2 regions of the Streptomyces sp. NPDC104202 genome follow, and region 2 is predicted to be linked to the other one. Evidence: predicted binding sites of a transcription regulator. Region 2 holds the regulator's gene; the other holds the start of a gene.

Region 1 (4,352 bases), on a different contig from region 2:
GCCTGGTCGAGCTTGAGGCCGACCTCCTCGGCGATGACGGTGGCACCGGTGAGGGTGGCCATGTCGCCGAGCATCGCCTTGCGGCGGTCGCCGAAGCCGGGGGCCTTGACGGCCACCGCGTTGAAGGTGCCGCGGATCTTGTTCACGACCAGGGTCGACAGGGCCTCGCCCTCGACGTCCTCGGCGATGATCAGGAGCGGCTTGCTGGCGCCGGCCTGGATGACCTTCTCCAGGATGGGCAGCAGGTCCTGGATCGAGGAGATCTTGCCCTGGTTGATCAGGATGTACGGGTCGTCGAGGACGGCCTCCATACGCTCCTGGTCGGTCACCATGTACGGGGACAGGTAGCCCTTGTCGAAGGCCATGCCCTCGGTGAAGTCGAGCTCCAGGCCGAAGGTGTTGGACTCCTCGACGGTGATGACACCGTCCTTGCCGACCTTGTCCATGGCCTCGGCGATGAGCTCGCCGACCTGCTGGTCCTGCGCGGAGAGCGCGGCGACGGCGGCGATGTCGGACTTGTCCTCGATCGGGCGCGCGGTGGCGAGCAGCTCGTCGGAGACGGCCTTGACGGCGGCGTCGATGCCCTTCTTCAGGGCGGCCGGGGAGGCGCCGGCGGCGACGTTGCGCAGACCCTCGCGGACCAGGGCCTGGGCGAGCACGGTGGCGGTGGTGGTGCCGTCACCCGCGATGTCGTTGGTCTTGGTCGCCACCTCCTTCACCAGCTGGGCGCCGAGGTTCTCGTACGGGTCCTCGATCTCGACCTCGCGGGCGATCGTGACACCGTCGTTGGTGATGGTGGGGGCGCCGAACTTCTTGTCGATGACGACGTTGCGGCCCTTGGGGCCGATCGTCACCTTGACCGTGTCGGCAAGCTTGTTGACGCCGCGCTCAAGGGCGCGACGGGCGTCCTCGTCGAACTTCAGGATCTTCGCCATGGGAGCGGTTCAGCCCTCTCGGATTCGGGTGGAACGAACTGCGCCCCGGGGCGCCTGGAAGGGGCCTCGGGGCGCAGCTCAAAGCATCTGCTTCAGGTACTTCGGTGAATTACTTCTCGACGATCGCGAGCACGTCGCGAGCCGAGAGGACGAGGTACTCCTCGCCGTTGTACTTCACCTCGGTGCCGCCGTACTTGCTGTACAGCACGATGTCGCCGGTCTTGACGTCGAGCGGCAGACGCTCGCCGTTCTCGAAGCGGCCCGGGCCCACGGCCAGGACGACGCCCTCCTGGGGCTTCTCCTTGGCGGTGTCCGGAATGACCAGGCCAGAGGCGGTGGTCTGCTCGGCGTCGAGCGGCTGGACCACAATGCGGTCCTCGAGCGGCTTGATGGCAACCTTGGAGCTGGTGGTCGTCACGATCCGACCTCCCCCTTCGGAGATCTCACGGGGCTAACTGTCTGAGGTGGCGACCAGGTCGATCCGTCGTCGCGGGTGCCGGACCTGCCTGTCGCTGTGTTGGCACTCTCCAGTGGGGAGTGCCAGGGCCGAGACTATGACCGCGATTAGCACTCGGTCAAGCGGAGTGCCAATTCATCGCTCCGTGGCGTGACCGGACGGCGTTCCGGCAGGTCGTGCGCGCGGCCCTCGCACCCCTGGGCGCCGGCCCCCCGCGGGGCGCCGGACGGCGCCCCTTCCCGGACCCGGCGCACGTCCCGCGCCTGTCCGGCCCGGCGCGCCGGGCGGGCGCGTACGGCCTCCCCGGCCGGCGCGGGCCGGGGGCCGACCCGCTCCGCCGCCTTCCGGCCGAGCCGCTCGATCGGGTCGACCGAGGAGGCGCAGGCCGGCAGGGCGAGGAGCGCGCCGGTCACGGCGAGAGCGGCGGTCCACCGCCGCGCCCGGGTCCTCACACGTAGTCCTCCAGCTTCGCCACGGCGTACCCCTTGGAGGTGATCACGTTCATCACCCGTCGGATCATGTCCGGCATGGAGCCCTTCCAGTCCCCCTTGCCGCGGAAGTGGGTGAGCACGATGTCGCCGGGGTGCAGGTCGCGGTCCCACTCGCGCCACTCCATGTGGTCGGGGAAGGCCTCCGCGGCCCAGAGCGGGACGGCCTTGACGCCGCAGGACGCGGCCGCGCGCAGGGTGTCCTCGTTGTAGTTGCCGTAGGGCGGGCGGAAGAGCGGCGGCCGCTTGCCGAACTTCTTCTCGATGACCTCCTGCATGCCGCAGATCTCGCGCTTCTGCCGGGCGTAGGAGAGGCCGGGCAGGTAGCGGTGGTTCAGCGTGTGGTTGTGCAGGGAGACCCCGGACTTCTGCATCTTCGCGAAGTAGCCGTAGTCGTCGCTGACGACGTAGTCGCTGAGGAAGGCGCTGTAGGGGATCCGCAGTTCGTCCATCATCCGCAGCAGGGCGGGATCCTTCTCCGCGCCGTCGTCGATGGTGAGGAAGACGACCTTCTGCTTGGTCGGGACGGTGGTGAAGACGGGCGGGAGGCCCTCGCCGTCGGTCTCGAAGCCCTTGCGGGTGGTGATCCTCGGCTTGACGGCGGGCGGGGCGGGCGCCTCCAGGGGGGTCAGGGTGAGCCCCCACTTCTTCGCGGCGAGCGCGCGGGCGGCGCGCTGCTTGCGGACCTTCTCCAGCTGGGCGTTGAGCGCTCCGGAGGCGCCCTGGGCGGCGGGGGCCTGCTGTCCGGCGGCGGGGGCGGGGGCGCCCCGGTCCGGTTCGGCGGCGCCGGAGCAGGCCGTGGCCGTCGCGGCGAGGGCGGCGACGAGGAGGGCGGCCCCGAGGGCCCGAGGACGGGAAGGGGGCACGCCGATTGCCATCATTTGTTCCTTTTGTCGTACGAGCTGCATGGCGCCGCATCCTGTCAGCGCGGGACCCCCTCCACCCCGCGCGACACCGCCGTACGGCCCCGCCGTCCCCCGGGCGGCCCACAGCGGCGCAGGGCCCACAATGGGACGGGTGACCGACCTCGCCTCCTTCGCCTCCCTGCTCGGCCCCGAGGGCCAGACGCTCCTGACCGTCCTGCGCGACCACGACCCCGCCCAGGAGCTGGCGGTGGTCTCCCGGCTGCGCCGCGATCACCCCGCCGAGCTCGTGACGGCGGCGATCGGCCAGGCGCGGCTGCGGCAGCGGGCGGTGGCGAAGTTCGGCGCCGAGGACGCCTACCGCATGTACTTCACGCCGAACGGCGTCGAACAGTCGACCCGCGCCTCCGTCGGCGCCCACCGGGCGGCCCGGCTGAAGGAGCTCGGCGTCGGCAGCGTCGCGGACCTCTGCTCCGGGATCGGCGGCGACGCGATCGCGCTCGCCCGCGCCGGGATCTCCGTCCTGGCGGTCGACCGCGACCCGCTGACCGCCGAGACGGCGCGCGCCAACGCCGAGGCGCTCGGCCTCGCGGAGCTGATCGAGGTCCGCTGCGCGGACGTGACCGAGATCGACACCAGCCGCTACGACGCGGTCTTCGTCGATCCGGCGCGCCGCGGCGGACGGGGCAGGATCTTCGACCCGGAGGCGTACTCGCCGCCGCTGTCCTGGGCCGTCGACGCGGCCCGCAAGGCCCCGCACGCGGCGCTGAAGGTGGCGCCCGGCATCCCGCACGAGGCCGTCCCCGGGGACGCCGAGGCCGAGTGGATCTCGGACGGCGGCGACGTCAAGGAGGCGGTGCTCTGGTTCGGCACCGAGCCGGGCGCCCGGCGTGCCACGCTGCTGCCCTCCGGCGCCGCCGTCACCGGCCGCGGGCTGCCCGACCCGGCGGTCCGGCCGGTCGGCCGCTACCTCTACGAGCCGGACGGCGCCGTCATCCGCGCCCACCTCGTCGCCGAGGTCGCCGAGGAGCTGGACGGCGGGCTGATCGACGAGACGATCGCCTACGTCACGGCGGACGCGCTCGTCCCCACCCCGTACGCCGCGGCCTACGAGATCACGGACGAACTCCCCTTCAACCTGAAGAAGCTGAAGGCGCTGCTGCGGGAGCGCGAGGTCGGCACACTGACCGTGAAGAAGCGCGGCTCGGCGGTCGAGCCCGAGGAGATCCGGCGCAAGGTGAAGCCCAAGGGCCCCCACGCGGCGACGGTGCTGCTCACTCGGGTCGCGGGAGCCCCGACGATGCTGATCGGCCGGCCCGCGGGCGGGGGCCGGTGAGCCGCACCGCGAAGCGGTAGTGGCCGAGGGCCTTCGCCAGGCCGGTGAGGCCCGTGACCCAGAGGATCAGGGCGGCGCCCATGCCGTACGCGACCAGGCCGTAGCCCCCGTCCTCCCAGCGGGCTCCGGCGGGCACCGCGAAGCCGAGCCAGAGCCCCGTCCCGCACAGCGCGAAGGAGAGCAGCAGCCAGCAGGCGCTGAGCGCGGGGGCGCGCAGCCGGGCGTCCGTCGGGCCGTGGCGGTCGAGGGCCGCCCACCGGAGGAGCAGGTCGC
Region 2 (4,352 bases):
ATGCCCTGGGCGTCGCCCGCGGCGGCGGCGGCCTTGCGGATCGGGGCGGTGAGGTGGTGGATCTCGGGATAGGCGGCGGGGGCGTACGGCCCGTGCTCGCGCATGAAGCGGTTGACGAGGCCGCGGGCCGGGCGTCCGGAGAAGGCCCGGGTGAGGGCGGTCCGGGTGAACAGCGGGTCGGTCAGGGCCCGCTTGTGGAGCGGGTGGGCGCCGGACTCGGGGCAGCCGAGGAAGGCGGTGCCGAGCTGGGCCGCGTCGGCTCCGGCGGCGAGGACCGCGGCGATCTGCGCGCCGCGCATGATCCCGCCGGCGGCGAGGAGCGGCAGCCCGACCCGCTCGCGGACCTGGGTGACGAGGGCGAGCAGCCCGGTCCCCGGGGCGCCCTCGTCGGCGGGGTCGTCGCGGTAGGTGCCCTGGTGGCCGCCGGCCTCGACGCCCTGGACGCAGACGGCGTCGGCGCCGGCCTCCTCGGCGGCGAGCGCCTCCTCGGCGGAGGTGACGGTGACCACGGTGTACGTGCCGACCCGGGCGAAGGAGGCGAGGACCTCGGGCTCCGGGCAGCCGAACGTGAAGGAGACCACGCGGACCGGGTCCTCCCTGAGGATCGCCAGCTTGGCCTCGTAGGCGTCGTCGCGGCTGTCGTCCGCCTCGCCGAGCGGGGTCTCGTACCAGCTGGCCTCGCCGGCGAGCTGGTGGCGGTAGACCTCGACCGCGGCGGGGTCGGCGGGCCGCCCGCCCTGCGGCATGAAGAGGTTGACGCCGAAGGGGCGTGCGGTGAGCCCGCGCACCTGCTTGATCTCCTGGTACAGGCCGCCGGCCGTCTTGTACCCGCCGGCCAGGAAGCCGAGCGCCCCGGCCTCGCAGACGGCTCCGACGAGTTCGGGACAGGAGGCGCCACCCGCCATGGGGGCCTGCACGATCGGGAACCGAGAGAGACCGTTCAGTGCGGTGGTGGACATATGGGCATCGTGTCATGCCCCTGCTTCCGGGCCGAATCGGTACGTCAGGTCCCGGAGGCACTCATTCCGGTGGCCCGGCGGAACGCCGGAGGGGGCGGGCCGGCGCACCGCCGTCCCGCCCCCTCCGTCCGCTTCCGGCTCCGGTCAGGTCCGCCCGTTGAAGGCGTCCTTCAGCCGCGAGAACAGCCCCTGCTGGCCCGGCTGGAACTGGCCCGTGGGCCGCTCCTCGCCGCGCAGCTTGGCCAGTTCGCGCAGCAGCCGCTCCTGCTCCGCGTCGAGCTTGCCCGGAGTCTGCACCTCGACGTGCACGATCAGGTCGCCCCGGCCGTTGCCCCGCAGGTGCGTGACGCCCCGCCCGTGCAGCGGGATCGACTGGCCGGACTGCGTGCCCGGCCGGATGTCGATCTCCTCCAGGCCGTCCAGGGTCTGCAGCTGCACCTTGGTGCCGAGCGCGGCCGCCGTCATCGGGATCGTGACCGTGCAGTGCAGGTCGTCGCCGCGCCGCTGGAACGTGTCGTGCGGCGTCTCGTGGATCTCGACGTACAGGTCGCCGGCGGGGCCGCCGCCGGGGCCGACCTCGCCCTCGCCCGCCAGCTGGATGCGGGTGCCGTTGTCGACGCCGGCCGGGATCTTGACCGTGAGGGTCCGGCGGGACCGGACCCGGCCGTCGCCCGCGCACTCGGGGCACGGCGTCGGGACGACCGTGCCGAAGCCCTGGCACTGCGGGCAGGGACGCGAGGTCATGACCTGGCCCAGGAAGGACCGGGTGACCTGCGAGACCTCGCCGCGGCCGCGGCACATGTCACAGGTCTGCGCGGAGGTGCCGGGAGCGGCGCCCTCGCCCGAGCAGGTCGTGCAGACGACCGCCGTGTCGACCTGGATGTCCTTGGTGGTGCCGAAGGCCGCCTCGTTGAGGTCGATCTCCAGACGGATCATGGCGTCCTGGCCCCGGCGGGTCCGCGAGCGCGGTCCGCGCTGCGAGGCCGTGCCGAAGAAGGCGTCCATGATGTCGGAGAAGTTGCCGAAGCCACCGGCGCCGAAGCCGCCCGCGCCGCCCCCGCCGGAGGCCGACAGGGGGTCGCCGCCCAGGTCGTAGACCTGCTTCTTCTGCGGGTCCGACAGGACCTCGTAGGCGGCGTTGATCTCCTTGAAGCGTTCCTGCGTCTTCGGATCGGGATTGACGTCCGGGTGCAGCTCGCGCGCGAGCCTCCGGAAGGCCTTCTTGATCTCGTCCTGGGACGCGTCGCGGCGCACGCCGAGTACGGCGTAGTAGTCCGTGGCCACTTACGACTCCGCCAGGATCTGTCCGACGTAACGTGCCACTGCGCGTACCGCTCCCATCGTTCCGGGGTAGTCCATGCGGGTCGGTCCGACCACGCCGAGTTTGGCGACTGCCTCGCCGCCCGAACCGTAGCCGACCGAGACGACGGACGTGGAGCTCAGCCCCTCGTGGGCGTTCTCGTGCCCGATGCGTACGGTCATGCCCGATTCCTTGGCCTCGCCGAGCAGCTTGAGGAGCACGACCTGCTCCTCCAGGGCTTCCAGGACGGGCCTGATCATCAGGGGGAAATCGTGTCCGAAGCGGGTCAGATTGGCGGTGCCGCCGATCATGAGCCGCTCTTCGTGCTCCTCGACGAGGGTCTCCAGGAGGGTCGCGAGCACGGTGGACACCGTGGCGCGGTCCTCGATCTCCTCGAAGGACTCGGGAAGGTCCTGCACCAGTTGCGGCACGTCCGCGAACCGGCGCCCGACGACCCTGCTGTTCAACCGCGCCCGCAGGTCGGCCAGCGAGGTCTCGCCGAACGGCGCCGGGCAGTCCACGACCCGCTGCTCCACCCGGCCGGTGTCCGTGATGAGCACCAGCATCAGGCGGGCGGGCGCCAGCGAGAGCAGCTCCACGTGCCGGACCGTCGAACGCGTCAGCGAGGGGTACTGGACGACCGCGACCTGACGCGTCAGCTGGGCGAGCAGCCGGACGGTGCGCCCGACGACGTCGTCCAGGTCGACCGCGCCGTCGAGGAAGTTGTGGATGGCGCGCCGCTCGGGCGTCGACAGCGGCTTGACGCCGGCCAGCCGGTCGACGAAGAGCCGGTAGCCCTTGTCGGTCGGGATGCGGCCCGCGCTGGTGTGAGGCTGGGCGATGTAGCCCTCCTCCTCCAGGACCGCCATGTCGTTGCGCACGGTGGCGGGCGAGACGCCGAGCTTGTGCCGCTCGGTGAGCGCCTTGGAGCCGACGGGCTCCTCCGTCCCGACGTAGTCCTGGACGATGGCGCGCAGCACCTCGAGTCTGCGTTCGCTGAGCATCGTGCGCACCTCCAGCTGTCGTCGTCATTCCGGTTGCTCCGCTTTTGGCACTCACCCGGTCCGAGTGCCAGCGATCCCCGGTCAGTGTACGGCGGCGGGCATCGCTCCTGGCAAGGAGGCGGCGCCCCCACCGGCTAGCGTCGCCGCATGGACGTGGATTGGGAAGCGCACGGATGGCAGCGTCTCGCGGACGGGGTGGGCCGGCGCCGGCTGCCCGGCTGGGACGCCACGGTCGGACTGGTCCTGGGAGAACAGGGGGTGTTGCTGTACGACACCGGCTCCTCGCTCGCGGAGGGCGCGGAGCTGCGCGGCCAGGTCGCGGACCTCACGGGCGGGCGGAGAGTGACACACATCGCACTGAGCCATCCGCACTTCGACCACGTGCTCGGCACGGCCGCCTTCGCCGGCGCCGAGGTCTTCGGCGCGGTCGGCTCGGACGACCTCCTCGCCCGGGAGCGGGAGCGCGAGGCGCTGCGCGGCGACGCCGTGGAGCAGGGACTCGACGCGGCGGCCGCCGCCGAGGCGGTGGACGTCCTCGTGGTGCCCCGGCACGTCGTCTCCGGCGAGTGGACGCTCGACCTGGGCGGCCGCCAGGTCCTCCTCGCCAACGTCGGCCCCGGCCACACCGGCCACGACCTCGCCCTCTGCGTCCCCGGCGACCGCGAGGTCGTCTTCTGCGGCGACCTGGTCGAGGAGTCGGGCGAACCCCAGGCCGGCCCGGACGCCATCCCCTCCCGCTGGCCGGACGCCCTCGACCGGCTGCTCCGCCTCGGCGGCCCCGACGCGGTGTACGTCCCCGGCCACGGCGCGGTGGTCGACGCCGCGTTCGTGCGACGCCAGCGGGAGGAACTGGCACACCGCTTCGAGGTGTCATAACGTCGCCCGAATGCGGAGCTACGACCCGGACCTGACGCCCTCCTGGAAGAAGCCGAAGGCCGTCCCCGAGATCCCGGCCGACCCCGACCTCGTCGTCGAGGAGGTCGTCACCGGCTTCTGTGGGGCGGTCATCCGCTGCGAGGCCGGCACGGTCACCCTGGAGGACCGCTTCGGCAAGCACCGGGTCTTCCCCCTCGAACCGCGCGGATTCCT

The links. The regulator HrcA, encoded in region 2, represses chaperone genes, less so after heat shock. The targets are predictions, from matches to a motif close to TTNGCACTCNGNNNNNCNGAGTGCNAA.
Region 1: groES (co-chaperone GroES) is a predicted target of HrcA. The motif match lies at 1,453-1,479, and genes of this name have one in related genera.

What each region holds. Positions count from the first base shown of each region.
Region 1 is NZ_JBVJMN010000009.1:64,135-68,486, forward strand. It holds gene groL (chaperonin GroEL) at 1-935, opposite strand, end outside; gene groES (co-chaperone GroES) at 1,045-1,353, opposite strand; gene ACZ60W_RS08750 (hypothetical protein) at 1,500-1,844, opposite strand; gene ACZ60W_RS08755 (polysaccharide deacetylase family protein) at 1,841-2,758, opposite strand; gene ACZ60W_RS08760 (THUMP-like domain-containing protein) at 2,889-4,079, shown strand; gene ACZ60W_RS08765 (hypothetical protein) at 4,018-4,352, opposite strand, start outside.
Region 2 is NZ_JBVJMN010000036.1:35,452-39,803, forward strand. It holds gene ACZ60W_RS22655 (nitronate monooxygenase) at 1-959, opposite strand, end outside; gene dnaJ (molecular chaperone DnaJ) at 1,104-2,243, opposite strand; gene hrcA (heat-inducible transcriptional repressor HrcA) at 2,244-3,263, opposite strand; gene ACZ60W_RS22670 (MBL fold metallo-hydrolase) at 3,411-4,139, shown strand; gene ACZ60W_RS22675 (DUF3097 domain-containing protein) at 4,150-4,352, shown strand, end outside.